DNA from 4 places in the Marinobacterium sp. LSUCC0821 genome. Region 2 is predicted to be linked to each of the others. Evidence: predicted binding sites of a transcription regulator. Region 2 holds the regulator's gene; each other region holds the start of a gene.
What was found. Region 2 encodes sigma-54, which starts transcription at its own class of promoters, with help from an activator protein. Its sites were predicted from a motif close to TGGCACNNNNNTTGCTNT; they were not measured.
Positions count from the first base shown of each region.

Region 1: the regulator sigma-54 is predicted to act here: its motif matches at 1,161-1,178, upstream of urtA (urea ABC transporter substrate-binding protein).
Region 3: the regulator sigma-54 is predicted to act here: its motif matches at 1,985-2,002, upstream of glnL (nitrogen regulation protein NR(II)).
Region 4: the regulator sigma-54 is predicted to act here: its motif matches at 1,579-1,596, upstream of HH196_RS04500 (circularly permuted type 2 ATP-grasp protein).

Region 1 covers NZ_CP051666.1:974,607-977,782, reverse strand. The annotation lists gene zwf (glucose-6-phosphate dehydrogenase) at 1-160, shown strand, start outside; gene pgl (6-phosphogluconolactonase) at 166-861, shown strand; gene urtA (urea ABC transporter substrate-binding protein) at 1,237-2,505, shown strand; gene urtB (urea ABC transporter permease subunit UrtB) at 2,608-3,176, shown strand, end outside.
Region 2 covers NZ_CP051666.1:220,170-223,345, reverse strand. The annotation lists gene lptB (LPS export ABC transporter ATP-binding protein) at 1-450, shown strand, start outside; gene HH196_RS01150 (RNA polymerase factor sigma-54) at 489-2,042, shown strand; gene hpf (ribosome hibernation-promoting factor, HPF/YfiA family) at 2,094-2,384, shown strand; gene HH196_RS01140 (PTS sugar transporter subunit IIA) at 2,397-2,849, shown strand; gene rapZ (RNase adapter RapZ) at 2,861-3,176, shown strand, end outside.
Region 3 covers NZ_CP051666.1:1,562,933-1,566,108, reverse strand. The annotation lists gene typA (translational GTPase TypA) at 1-34, opposite strand, end outside; gene glnA (glutamate--ammonia ligase) at 416-1,822, shown strand; gene glnL (nitrogen regulation protein NR(II)) at 2,031-3,086, shown strand; gene glnG (nitrogen regulation protein NR(I)) at 3,088-3,176, shown strand, end outside.
Region 4 covers NZ_CP051666.1:923,295-926,470, reverse strand. The annotation lists gene HH196_RS04500 (circularly permuted type 2 ATP-grasp protein) at 6-1,460, opposite strand; gene HH196_RS04495 (hypothetical protein) at 1,642-2,325, opposite strand; gene HH196_RS04490 (hypothetical protein) at 2,303-2,605, opposite strand; gene HH196_RS04485 (hypothetical protein) at 2,751-3,119, shown strand; gene HH196_RS04480 (D-glycerate dehydrogenase) at 3,159-3,176, opposite strand, start outside.

The DNA.
Region 1 (3,176 bases), 750 kb from region 2:
TCGTCGTGATGAGATCGAAGCATCTTGGGCATGGTGTGACCAGCTTATCGATGCTTGGAAAGAGGTAGGCGACGAAGTTAAACCATACAACGCAGGTACCTGGGGCCCGATCGGTTCGATTGCTCTTATCGAGCGTGATGGCCGCTCTTGGCACGAGTAAGCGTTATGACAAAGATTATAAATTTTCCAGATAGAGAGTCGCTTGAGCAGCAGCTAGCGCACTCGATTGTAGAGCTTCTGCAGGCGGGTATTGATAGCCAAGGCCGAGCAACACTGGTTGTATCGGGTGGTCGAACACCTGCTGCTCTATTTCAAACACTATCTAAAGCCGATCTAGATTGGTCAAAGGTATGGGTTACCCTTGCTGATGAGCGCTGGGTGCCTAATACCCATGCCGATAGCAACGCTCGGTCAGTAGAGAGCAATCTGCTTATAAACAGAGCAGCAACTGCAAACTTTATCCCTCACTTTAATGGTGCAGATACACCATTTGATGGTGCGGCTGAGCTTTCAGAAGAGCTTGAATCTCTTCCAGAGATCTTTGATGCAGTCATTCTGGGTATGGGTGAAGATGGTCATACGGCATCTTTCTTCCCTGATGCTCCAGAGCTTGCCGCTGCGATTGATCCTGCAGGTGGCTCTGTCTGCATGGGTGTTACGCCTCCGGTAGCCCCTCATCTACGAATGACACTCTCCCTACCACGCCTACTTGCCAGCAAACGTATCTTCGTACACCTTTGTGGCGAGGGTAAAACTCCTGTTCTTGAGGCGGCACTGGGCGAAGGCGCAACTGAACAGATGCCGATTCGCTCTGTATTGCGCCAAGATAAAACCCCGGTCGATATCTACTGGGCACCCTAAGCCTATTTTTCTAAAAAGATCATGCCAAGTGCATGATTTTTTTTGCCCTTTTTTACTGTTTTTTACACATCCACTAGTGAAAATTAGCTCGTTTTTTTAGTGCACCAAAATGGGTGTGCCGCTTATTTTTGCGCACCATTGAGTCGCTTTTCGTAAATATTGCGCCCCTTGTTGGTGCATAAAAGTATCCTAAAAACAGAGTCGCAAATGTCACATAAATCTGTGTTAAAAATATTTAAAATTTTAACTCATTGTTTTATATGATTTTAATTTTGACTCATTGGTTGAATTTAAAAAGTTGGCATGCCTGATGCAATAAGGAACTCATCGGATTAATACACCTCAAAGGAGAACTCACCGATGCGTAAGTCAACTATGTTTAAATCTGCTGCACTCGCACTAGCTGTTTCTGCTACTAACATGGCAATCGCTGCCGACACGATCAAAGTGGGTGTGCTGCACTCGCTATCGGGCACTATGGCGATCTCTGAAACCACGCTAAAAGATACACTCTTGATGCTTGTTGAAGAGCAGAACAAAAAGGGCGGTGTGCTTGGTAAAAAACTTGAAGCAGTTGTCGTAGACCCTGCATCAAACTGGCCTCTATTCGCGGAAAAAGCGCGTGAGCTTGTAGAGAAAGAGAAGGTAGATGCAATCTTCGGTTGTTGGACATCTGTATCTCGCAAATCGGTGCTTCCTGTCATCGAAGAGCTAGATAGCGTTCTTTTCTACCCAGTTCAGTATGAAGGTGAAGAGTCTTCTAAAAACGTTTTCTACACTGGTGCTGCGCCTAACCAGCAGGCTATCCCAGCTGTTGATTACCTAATGAATGACCTAGGTGTAGAGCGTTGGGTTCTTGCGGGTACTGACTACGTTTACCCACGTACCACTAACAAAATCCTAGATGCTTACTTGAAGAGTCATGGTGTTGCTGAATCAGACATCATGATCAACTACACACCATTCGGTCACTCTGATTGGCAGTCGATCGTATCTGATATCAAGAAATTTGGTTCAGCAGGCAAGAAAACCGCTGTTGTCTCAACGATCAACGGTGATGCAAACGTACCGTTCTACAAAGAGCTAGGTTCACAGGGTATTAGTTCATCTGATATTCCTGTTGTTGCCTTCTCTGTAGGTGAGGAAGAGCTATCTGGTATGGATACTTCTCCACTCGTAGGTCACCTAGCTGCATGGAACTACTTCATGAGCGTTGATGCTGAAGAGAACGATGAGTTCATCGATAGCTGGCACAAGTTTATCGGTGATGAAAAGCGTGTAACGAACGACCCTATGGAAGCCTCTTACATCGGTTTCAACATGTGGGTTAAAGCGGTGGAGAAAGCGGGTACTACAGACCCAGCTGCGGTTCAGGATGCGCTTATCGGTGTCTCTGTACCTAACCTAACAGGTGGTCTATCAACCATGATGCCCAACCACCATATCTCTAAACCAGTGCTTATCGGTGAGATCCAGGATGATGGCCAGTTCGAAGTTGTATCTTCAACCTCTGGTCTAGTTGTTGGTGATGCTTGGTCTGACTTCCTAGAGGGTTCGAAAGATCTTATCTCTGATTGGCGTCAGCCACTGTCGTGCGGTAACTACAACGTTAAAACTGCGACCTGTTCAGGCCAGAACTTCTAATTTGAAGATCTAATGTTGTTGGAACCCGAAAGGGTTCCTCAAACAGGCGGCACGGATAATTTATACCGATGTCGCCTTTTTACTACCGAAAAGGATGAACCTATGCGTAGTGTGCGCGTAACGTTTCTACAGACACTCCTTATTGCTCTTGTAGCTTTTGTTTCGATGCAAGTGAATGCAGGCAGTGCCGAGTTTGATCAGTATGAAAAAACGCTGATTGATGCAAAGTTTGATGAGAAGGGTGCCATTGTTGAGCAGTGGTTAGCTGCCGATGCACCAGAGGCTCTTAATCTCGTAAAACTAATGTTGGATAGCCAACTCTACTACCAGAAAAAAGAGGATCAACTCTATCTAGTTGAGGATGCATCGACGGGGGCTGTTGCAGTTAGACTGCGCGATAACGAGCAGGTCACCATCAAGTCGAAACGCGATTTTAAGCGTGTCAGCATCAACAATACTCTGCGTGAACATTTCGCATCTATTTTAGCTACAGGTGCGCTTGTCGATGCTGTTCCTGAGGTTCGTCGCCAGGCGGCGCTAGACCTAATCGGTAACCCATCTTCAGATATTATCCTGAAGGTTCGAAATCTATTTGAGAAGGAGTCTGATGCCGATGTGCGCAGCGCCTTCTCAATTGTGCTTGCAGTGGCAGATCTAAACTCGGCTGATAC
Region 2 (3,176 bases):
TTGAGTGTCTACGACAACTTGATGGCGATCCTTGAGAATCGTAAAGATCTGACAAAAACTGAACGTGATGAGAAAGCTGAAGCATTGCTGCAAGAGTTTCACATCACTCACATCCGCGACAGCAAAGGCATGGTTCTTTCCGGTGGTGAGCGTCGACGCGTTGAGATAGCTCGTGCACTCGCCAACGACCCTGAGTTTATCCTGCTGGACGAGCCATTTGCAGGCGTAGACCCAATATCAGTTAGCGATATCAAACAGACGATACGCCATTTAAAAGAGCGTGGTATCGGGGTACTTATAACAGACCATAACGTCCGTGAGACGCTTGACATATGTGAGCGCGCTTACATTGTCAGTGAGGGAACTATCCTTGCTGAGGGCGCGCCTTCTGTGATCATGGAAAACCGTGCTGTACGTGACGCCTATCTTGGCGAAGATTTCCGTTTATAAGGATGGAAAAGATTGTTTATTTGAGTCATTGTTAAGTCATGAAGCACTCACTTCAATTAAAGATCGGGCAAAGCCTGACCATGACCCCACAATTGCAGCAAGCAATCAAACTGCTGCAACTATCGTCGCTAGAACTCCAAACAGAGATTCAGAATGCCCTCGACAACAACCCGCTGCTAGAGCTTGCAGAGGAAGAGGAGAACGAATCTGTCGAATCAACTGATGATTTTGAGAGTGAGTCAGAGCAATCGATCGATCACTCCGAATCAAATGAGTTCGAATCAGAGTTTGATTCACCTTCATTCAACGACGAGAGTTTACTCTCTGATAATCAGAATGAAGATAGCTCTCAAGAATTTGGAGATGAACAGTGGTCAGATGCGATACCAGAGCATCTAAGCACCGATAGTCAGTGGGATGACACCTACCAGTCGAGCGACTTCAGTAGTCGTGATGATGATTGGATGCCAGGCGATAATGAGAGTGCCGATGAAACGATTCAAGACCACCTCAGCTGGCAGTTAAATTTAACTCGACTCTCTGATATCGATCGCCACGTGGCTGAAATAATCATCGACTCGATTGATGAGCGTGGCTATTTAACAACCGCTCTGGATGAGATCCTTTTGAGCTGCCAAGAGGAGTTACCAGAACTCTTTTTCGAAGTAGAGCTTGATGAGGTCGAAACTGTACTGCATCGTGTTCAGCAGTTTGATCCTCCAGGCGTTGGTGCACGCGACCTATCAGAGTGTTTAAAGATACAACTTCGCCAACTTCCTCAGGATACTCCCTGGCGCGCTGAAGCACTTCGTCTAGTCACTGATTACCTTGACCTATTAGGTGCTAGTGATTTCAAAACACTAGTCCGCCGGTTACGAATCAAAGAGCACGAGCTCACCAGTGTCATTCAATTGATACAAAGTTTAAATCCAACACCTGGCGAACAACTATCCCTTGGCCGAACAGACTACGTTATCCCAGATGTTATCGTTAGAAAGCGTTCTGGTGAGTGGATAGTAATCCTTAACTCTGATGCGGCGCCTGAAATCAGAATCAATGAGACCTACTCCGCCCTCATTAATGAGCACTCTAGTGATGAGGGCCAGCAATTTCTTAGAGATCAACTGCAGGATGCACGTTGGTTTCTAAAAAGCTTGCAGAGCCGAAATGAAACTTTATTAAGAGTATCTAGCGAAATAGTTGCTAGGCAGGTAGAGTTTTTAGATATTGGTGATGAAGGTATGAAGCCTCTCGTGCTTCACGATATAGCTGATGCGGTTGAGATGCACGAGTCGACCATATCTCGTGTGACCACCCAGAAATATATGCTCACCCCGCGTGGTGTTTTTGAGTTGAAGTACTTTTTCTCAAGCCATGTAGGGACTGCAGATGGCGGCGCGGCCTCTTCTACAGCGATTCGTGCCATCATTAAAAAATTAATTTCAGAAGAAAATCCAAGAAAACCTCTAAGTGACAGCAAACTTGCTACACTGCTAGAAGAGGAAGGAGTTAATGTTGCTCGTAGAACAATCGCAAAATATCGCGAAGCACTGAACATTCCACCTTCTAATGAACGAAAACGTTTGGTTTAATTGAGGTGGGCGGCCTCATTTTCTACCCCGCCCTGGACGAGGAGAAGTCATATGCAGATCAACATCACTGGCCATCACGTGGACCTGACTGAATCTCTCAGTGAATACGTTCGCACGAAGTTCGACAAACTTGAACGACACTTCGACAACATTCAGAACGTACAAGTAACACTGAGCGTTGAGAAGCAAGGTAAAAAAGCTGAAGCGGATGTACACCTAGCGGGTGGACAGATAGTCGCATCAGATGAGAATGACGATATGTATGCAGCTATCGACAACCTAGTTGATAAACTGGATCGACAAATTATTCGTCACAAAGAAAAAATGAAATCACACAAATAATCGACCAAAACAATGCAACTACGTGAACTACTGACCACAGACGCTATCGCATGTCGCGAGTCTGTAAACAGTAAGAAACGCGTTCTACAGGTGGCCAGCTCCAAGCTGGCCACTTCCGTTGGAGGCGTTACTGAAGATGAAATTTTTACCGGCCTACTCAATCGTGAACGACTTGGAAGCACAGGAATAGGATCAGGTGTTGGAATTCCCCACTGCCGTTTATCTGGCGCAGAGAAAGCTACTGCCGCACTAATCACCCTTGAAGAGGGGATAGATTATGATGCGATCGATCAAAAACCAGTTGATCTTATTTGTGCGCTGATTGTTCCAGATGATGGCAATGATGAACATTTACAAACTCTGGGTGGGCTTGCTGAACTATTCAACAAACCAGAAGCACTTGCGGCACTTCGCGAATGTGCAACGGCAGAGATGATTACTGAAACTATTAATCAGTTCTCCTAGGACCATTTATCATGCGTGTTGTTGTCATTAGCGGTCGAAGCGGTTCAGGTAAAAGTACCGCGCTACAAGCCCTAGAGGATGTAGGCTTCTACTGCATTGATAACTTACCTGCCACCCTACTTCCATCGTTGATGGAGCAGATGTGGCAAAATCGTGACAAGACAAATCTAATTGCTGTCAGCATCGATGCGCGTAACCTCGATAGTGATCTTGCTGCATTTCCTGAAATCATCAGCACCCTAAGAAAACGCTCTGAAATTTCACTAGAGATCACCTTTCTAGATGCTTCAGAAGCAACACTTATTAAACGTTACAGTGCTACGCGCC
Region 3 (3,176 bases), 1.0 Mb from region 2:
CGATAATCGCGATATTTCGTAGATTCTCAATCACGTGGAAATTCTCTATAGATTTAAGATGCGCGGATTATACGCGTCGCGGCCTCTCATAGCGAACTTATAAGCCCTATTAATGGTAAAAAAACGTTATTTTGACTGGCTTACTTAGTGCAAAAAACTCTAGTAAGAGTATTATATTCGCACAATCAAGCTGCGGCTGTGTACAGTTTGCACCATTTTGGTGCGCGAAGTTTGAGTGTGCCTTAATTTGGTGCGTTTTGCGTGTTAATAAGCTCCCCCGAGTCAGCGCAAAACACTGAAAACACGGGGTTCTGCAAAGTTGGCATACTGTTTGCTTACTTACTGCCGAACCTACGTCTAGGTTTAGACGCTAATCAAAGCTTACAGGCTGGCAATATCTGAAATGGAGAGCCAAATGTCAGACAGAACAATTAATCTGATCAAAGAAATTGATGCGAAGTGGGTTGATCTTCGCTTCACCGATTCACGTGGTAAAGAGCAGCACGTTACTATCCCAGTTCATGAGATGGGCGACAACTTCTTCGAAGATGGCAAGATGTTCGACGGTTCATCAATCGAAGGTTGGAAGGGTATTAACGATTCTGACATGATCCTTCTTCCAGATGACAGCTCATCTTTCGTTGATCCGTTCTTCGAAGATGCAACTGTAATCGTACGTTGTGACATCGTTGAGCCAGCTACTGGTCTTGGCTACGAGCGTGACCCACGTTCAGTTGCTCGTCGCGCTGAAGAGTACCTAAAATCTACTGGCATCGCAGACTCTGCAATGTTCGGTCCAGAGCCAGAGTTCTTCGTATTTGACGAAGTTCACTTCCACAACGACATGTCTGGTTGTGGCTACACTATCTCTTCTGAAGAAGCTGCTTGGTCTTCAAGCGGTAAATTCGAAGGTGGTAACACTGGTCACCGTCCACGCGTTAAAGGCGGTTACTTTCCAGTACCACCAGTAGACTCACTACACGACATCCGTGCAGCTATGTGTGACGCGATGACAGCTATGGGTCTTCACGTTGAAGTTCACCACCACGAAGTAGCAACTGCTGGTCAGTGTGAAATCGGTGTTGCTGGTAACACACTAGTCAAGAAAGCTGACGAAGTTCAGATTCTTAAGTACGCTGTACACAACGTTGCTCACGCTTACGGCAAAACGGCTACTTTCATGCCTAAGCCAATGGTTGGTGACAACGGTTCTGGTATGCACGTTCACCAGTCTCTATCTAAGAACGGTGTGAACATCTTCGCAGGCGACGCTTACGCTGGCCTATCTGAAGAAGCGCTTTACTACATCGGCGGTATCATTAAGCACGCTAAAGCACTGAACGCTATCTGTAACCCAGGTACTAACTCTTACAAGCGTCTAGTACCAGGCTTCGAAGCACCAGTAATGCTTGCTTACTCTGCTCGTAACCGTTCAGCGTCTATCCGTATTCCATACGTAACTAGCCCTAAAGGCCGTCGTATCGAAACTCGCTTCCCAGACCCAATTGCGAACCCATACCTATGTTTCGCAGCGCTTATGATGGCGGGTCTAGATGGTATTCAGAACAAGATCCATCCTGGCGATGCAGCTGATAAAGACCTTTACGATCTACCAGCTGAAGAAGCTGCTAAGATCCCACAGGTGTGTGGTTCTCTAGAAGAAGCTCTTGCTGCTCTAGAAGCTGATCACGAGTTCCTAACTCGTGGTGGCGTATTCACTGAAGACATGCTTGAAGCTTACATCGAGCTTAAGCGTGAAGAGTGTCTACGTGTTAGCACAACTACTCACCCAGTTGAGTACGATCTGTACTACTCAGTATAAGATCTCTCTTCTACCAAAAAGCCCGGCACTGTCCGGGCTTTTTGGTCTCTGCTGTTTGTCAAAAAGACGCTGCACCAAATTGGTGCATTGTCGCTTTGGTTGTGCCATGATTGAGTGCATCAAAATATAGAAGAGTCCCGTATTTATGGGCTTTCTCAAAGTTGGCAGCTTTCTTGCATTAGAAATGCCATCAATTAAGAGTCGTTATATGTCGCGCCCAGTTACTGAAAAGCAGATCTTAGAAAACCTCACATCTGCCGTGATTTTGCTAAACGGTCGTTTTGAGGTGACCTATATGAACTCCTCTGCAGAGATGCTGCTAGAGGCGAGTTTGCGCAGACTCTTGGCAGAGCCGATTGATCAGCTATTTCTAGGTGCCACAGAAGAGTTGGAGCTGCTACAGGGGTTGGTGCAAGCAGGGCAGCGCGTAAGTAAACGTGAGGCACGCTTGATGACCTTTAAAGGTAACGAGATCATCACCGATTTTACTGCGACTAAAATATCACCTCACAACCTACTTATAGAGATTCAACCGCGCGATCGGTTAGCCCGTATTGAGCGTGAAGAGGAGATGTTGAATCGACACGCTACCGCTAAGGTGCTTGTACGTGGTTTAGCACACGAGATTAAAAATCCTCTAGGAGGTATTCGTGGTGCAGCTCAACTCCTTGATCGAGAGCTCGATAATGAGGAGTTAAAAGAGTTCACACGAATCATCGTTGAGGAGACGGATCGTTTACGTAATCTCGTCGACCGCTTAATGGGTCCCTATCGCAAACCCAATATTGAGCGGCTAAATATCCACGCAGTGCTTGAGCATGTTCGCTCCCTGATTGAGGTTGAAGATCAGGGTAATATTAAGATGGTGCGTGATTACGACCCTAGCTTGCCTGAGTTTGATGGTGACTATGAACAGCTCATTCAAGTTGTGCTTAATATCTGTAGAAATGCAATGCAGGCGCTAACAGAGGCGGGTACCGAGTCTCCAACGATTACGATGAAAACTCGTGCTGTTAGGCGTGTGACTCTAGGGACAGAACAGCACCGTTTAGTCTGCAAGGTCGACATTATCGATAATGGTCCAGGTATCCCTAAAGAACTTCTGGATTCGGTCTTTTACCCGATGGTGACGGGCCGAGCAGAGGGCTCTGGATTAGGCCTATCGATAGCCCAGTCAGTAATTAACCAACATCAGGGATTGATTGAAGTGACGTCGATTCCAGGTGAAACCAATTTTCAAATTTTAATTCCGTTGGAGCTCTAATATGAGTCGTACCGCTAAGGTCTGGATAGTAGATGATGACCGCTCAATTCGTTGGGTTTTGGAAAAAGCTGTATCGGCTGCGGGGTTGGA
Region 4 (3,176 bases), 700 kb from region 2:
TCGATCTAAGCGTTCCCGAGATCAACGATCCAAGTATCTTTACTGCCACCACCCTGAGAAGAGTTAACAACCAAAGAGCCCTTTTTCATTGCTACTCGGGTTAAACCTCCGGTTGTTACATAGGTATCTTTGCCTTGCAATATGAATGGGCGCAGATCTAGGTGACGCCCTTCGATAGCATTCTCTTCAACGATGGTTGGGGCTGTTGAGAGTGAAAGGGTAGGTTGAGCGATATAGTTTCGGGGTGACTCTCTGATCAGTTGATCAAACTCAGCAATCTGCTCTGGGGTTGAGTGTGGGCCAACCAGCATTCCGTATCCGCCTGATTCGTTGGCAGGTTTAACCACTAGCTTTTCTAAGTTTGCGAGCACATATTCACGCTGCTCAGGATCCGAACAGAGGTAGGTTTCAACATTGTTTATCAGGGGCTCTTCATTTAGATAGTATTTGATGATCGCTGGTACATAAGCGTAGATCACTTTGTCGTCTGCAACTCCAGCACCGGGTGCATTAACAAGTGCCACTTTATCGCTCTTCCAAGCTCGCATAAGCCCAGGAACACCTAAAATTGAATCCTCTCTGAATACCTCTGGGTCAATAAACTCATCATCTATTCGGCGATAGATAACATCGACACGAATTGGCCCCGCAATAGTGCGCATGTAAACGGTATCACTGGCATCAACGAATAGATCCGTCCCTTCCACCAGCTCTACGCCCATCTGTTGTGCCAAGTAGGCGTGTTCAAAGTAAGCAGAGTTGTAAATGCCAGGGGTTAAAACAACGATGGTTGGTTTAGATACTCCAGTCGGTGCAACAGAGTTAAGCATTGAGAGCAGTTCGCTCGTGTAGTCATCTACTGGTCGAATATTCTCTTTCTGGAATACTTCTGGCAAAACTCGTTTGGTTATCGCACGGTTCTCTAACATGTACGAGACGCCAGAGGGGACTCTGAGATTATCTTCAAGCACATAAAACTCACCATCCTGGTCACGCACTAAATCTGTACCACAAATGTGTGCCCAAACGCCGTGTGCAGGTTTGATCCCCATGCATTCACGACGAAAGTTTTTCGAATTTTCAATGAGATCGCGGGGTACAACACCATCATTTAAAATGTTTTGATCGTTATATAGATCATTAATAAACATGTTTAATGCTGTTAGGCGCTGTTTGAGCCCCTGTTCAGTGCGTTTCCATTGGTTCCAGTCAATTACGCGAGGGATGATATCGAAAGGCCAAGCACGGTCTATGTTCCCTTCATCGGTATAAACTGTGAAGCTGACACCTAGTTCCCGGATGGTTGCATCCGCCATCTGTTTTCGAGAGTTGAGTTCATCTGGAGACATTTGTTCCATGTAGGAGATCAGTCTCTGAGCTGCGGGTCGAGGAGAGCAATTAGCATCAATCAGCTCATCATAAATTGTCGGAGAGCAGTAGTTTGACCAATCAAATACCATTTAAAGGCACCTCAAGAAAGATAAATTTTGGTGCGTAGCCATAGCCTAGTTGCACTTTAATAGTGCATTTTGTCTATTATCCGGGGCTTATTAGCCCCAAAAACGCGCTTTATCTATCTTTGCAATGAGTGTGCCAATTATCTGAAAGTGTATTTATATCGGTGAATTGAACCAGAACTGTTTATTTCAAAGTGATCGCTTCGGTATCGACATCAAGCAGGTAGCCCTTACCGGGAATATGGCGGACTAGAAGATCGCTAACGAGTTGATTCCCTAGATTGTCGCGCAGTCGTTTGATACGCATTACACCTGACGCCTCATCGCACTCAGAGAGTGGTTTACCGCTAATCATCGATTCGATTTGAACCCCGCTTAGGTACTCTGAATCTTGGCGCGCCTCCATGAAGAGGGCGAGGGTTTCGATATTGCCTTTAGTGAGCGTGAAGTTGTCCTCGTTGATGCGAACTAAGTTCTGTTCTCGCAGCAGCTCGAGAGAGAGCGGATTAAGAGCTCGAGTTTTAAGTTCATTAAACTGCTGACGAATAGATAGATTGGCCAGTAGAAGGCCGATGCTGGTGACAACTAGGGTAATACTCAAAACCAGCAGGGTAAGGATGATCTCTCGGTAGAGGTTCAGTGATGACTCAAACAGTGAGCCTGAAGCAGCGAGAACCTCTAGCAACTTGATATCTGCTTGGCTACTAAGGTCTGTCTCTACGAAGATACGTTCAACATTAGCGTTAAATACCGAAGGGTCTGGCAAACGGAAAAGCAACCAAGCAAATAGCGCCAAGCTTCCTGCTATTGAGATAGCTAGAATAGGTTTCACAGGAATGGTGCGTTTAGTATTTGAGGAAGTATTCACCAGCGCGCTCCCGTTCTGAATTGAGTTTAGGTTGCGCAACGGTTCCTACTACTGAAAGCAGAGACCAGCCATCACGCGCTATACGTGAAGCTATCTCCCGTGAAGGAGGGGGTTGCTGGCAAGGGCCATCTACTTTGATGATTCCGTAGTGTAGTTGTAGTGGGTTGTCGCGTTTCGCTTTGTAACTATAGAAACATTCAGCATTTGCCGATACCGAGAAGGTTGCGACAAACAGTGATGTGACTAAGGCCGAAGCTAGGGGTGTGATTAATCTTTTCATAGCGCTAGGGAACCTTTTCCGGCCATGTTATTCAATAACAGCCTATGATTAGGGTGCTGTTATCTGATTACAAAGTGTTGTTTTAGCATAACATTTGATTTTGATCGATGCTGAGCTCGTCACTTAAACAGATGGAGATGACAGCATGAAAAAATTGATGATCAGTCTAGGTTTAACAGTTTCCCTTCTAGGGGCTTCTTTAGGAACCTCATCAGCGCAAGCGGGATCAAGAGATAACGACCAGTTAGCTGCAATCCTAATCGCAAGCGCGGTTACAACAGCAATTATCGCGAACAGCTTTGATGAAGTTGATGTTCATGTCAGTGCGGCACCCGCAAAACACTACGCTCCACATGTGGTTGAGCACCATTACTATCCAGCTCCAGCAAAACGCTCGCATTCGCACTCAAGCAAACGTTACAAAACCTCGCGTTGGGAACCGAAACATCATGAGAGCAGGGTAGAACGTCGTGATCGAAAAGATCGTGATCACTCCGATCGTCGGTACCACTAAGAATAAAAGGGGCCTGCTACTGCAGGCCCTTTTAATTGATTAGTTCACTTTATCTCT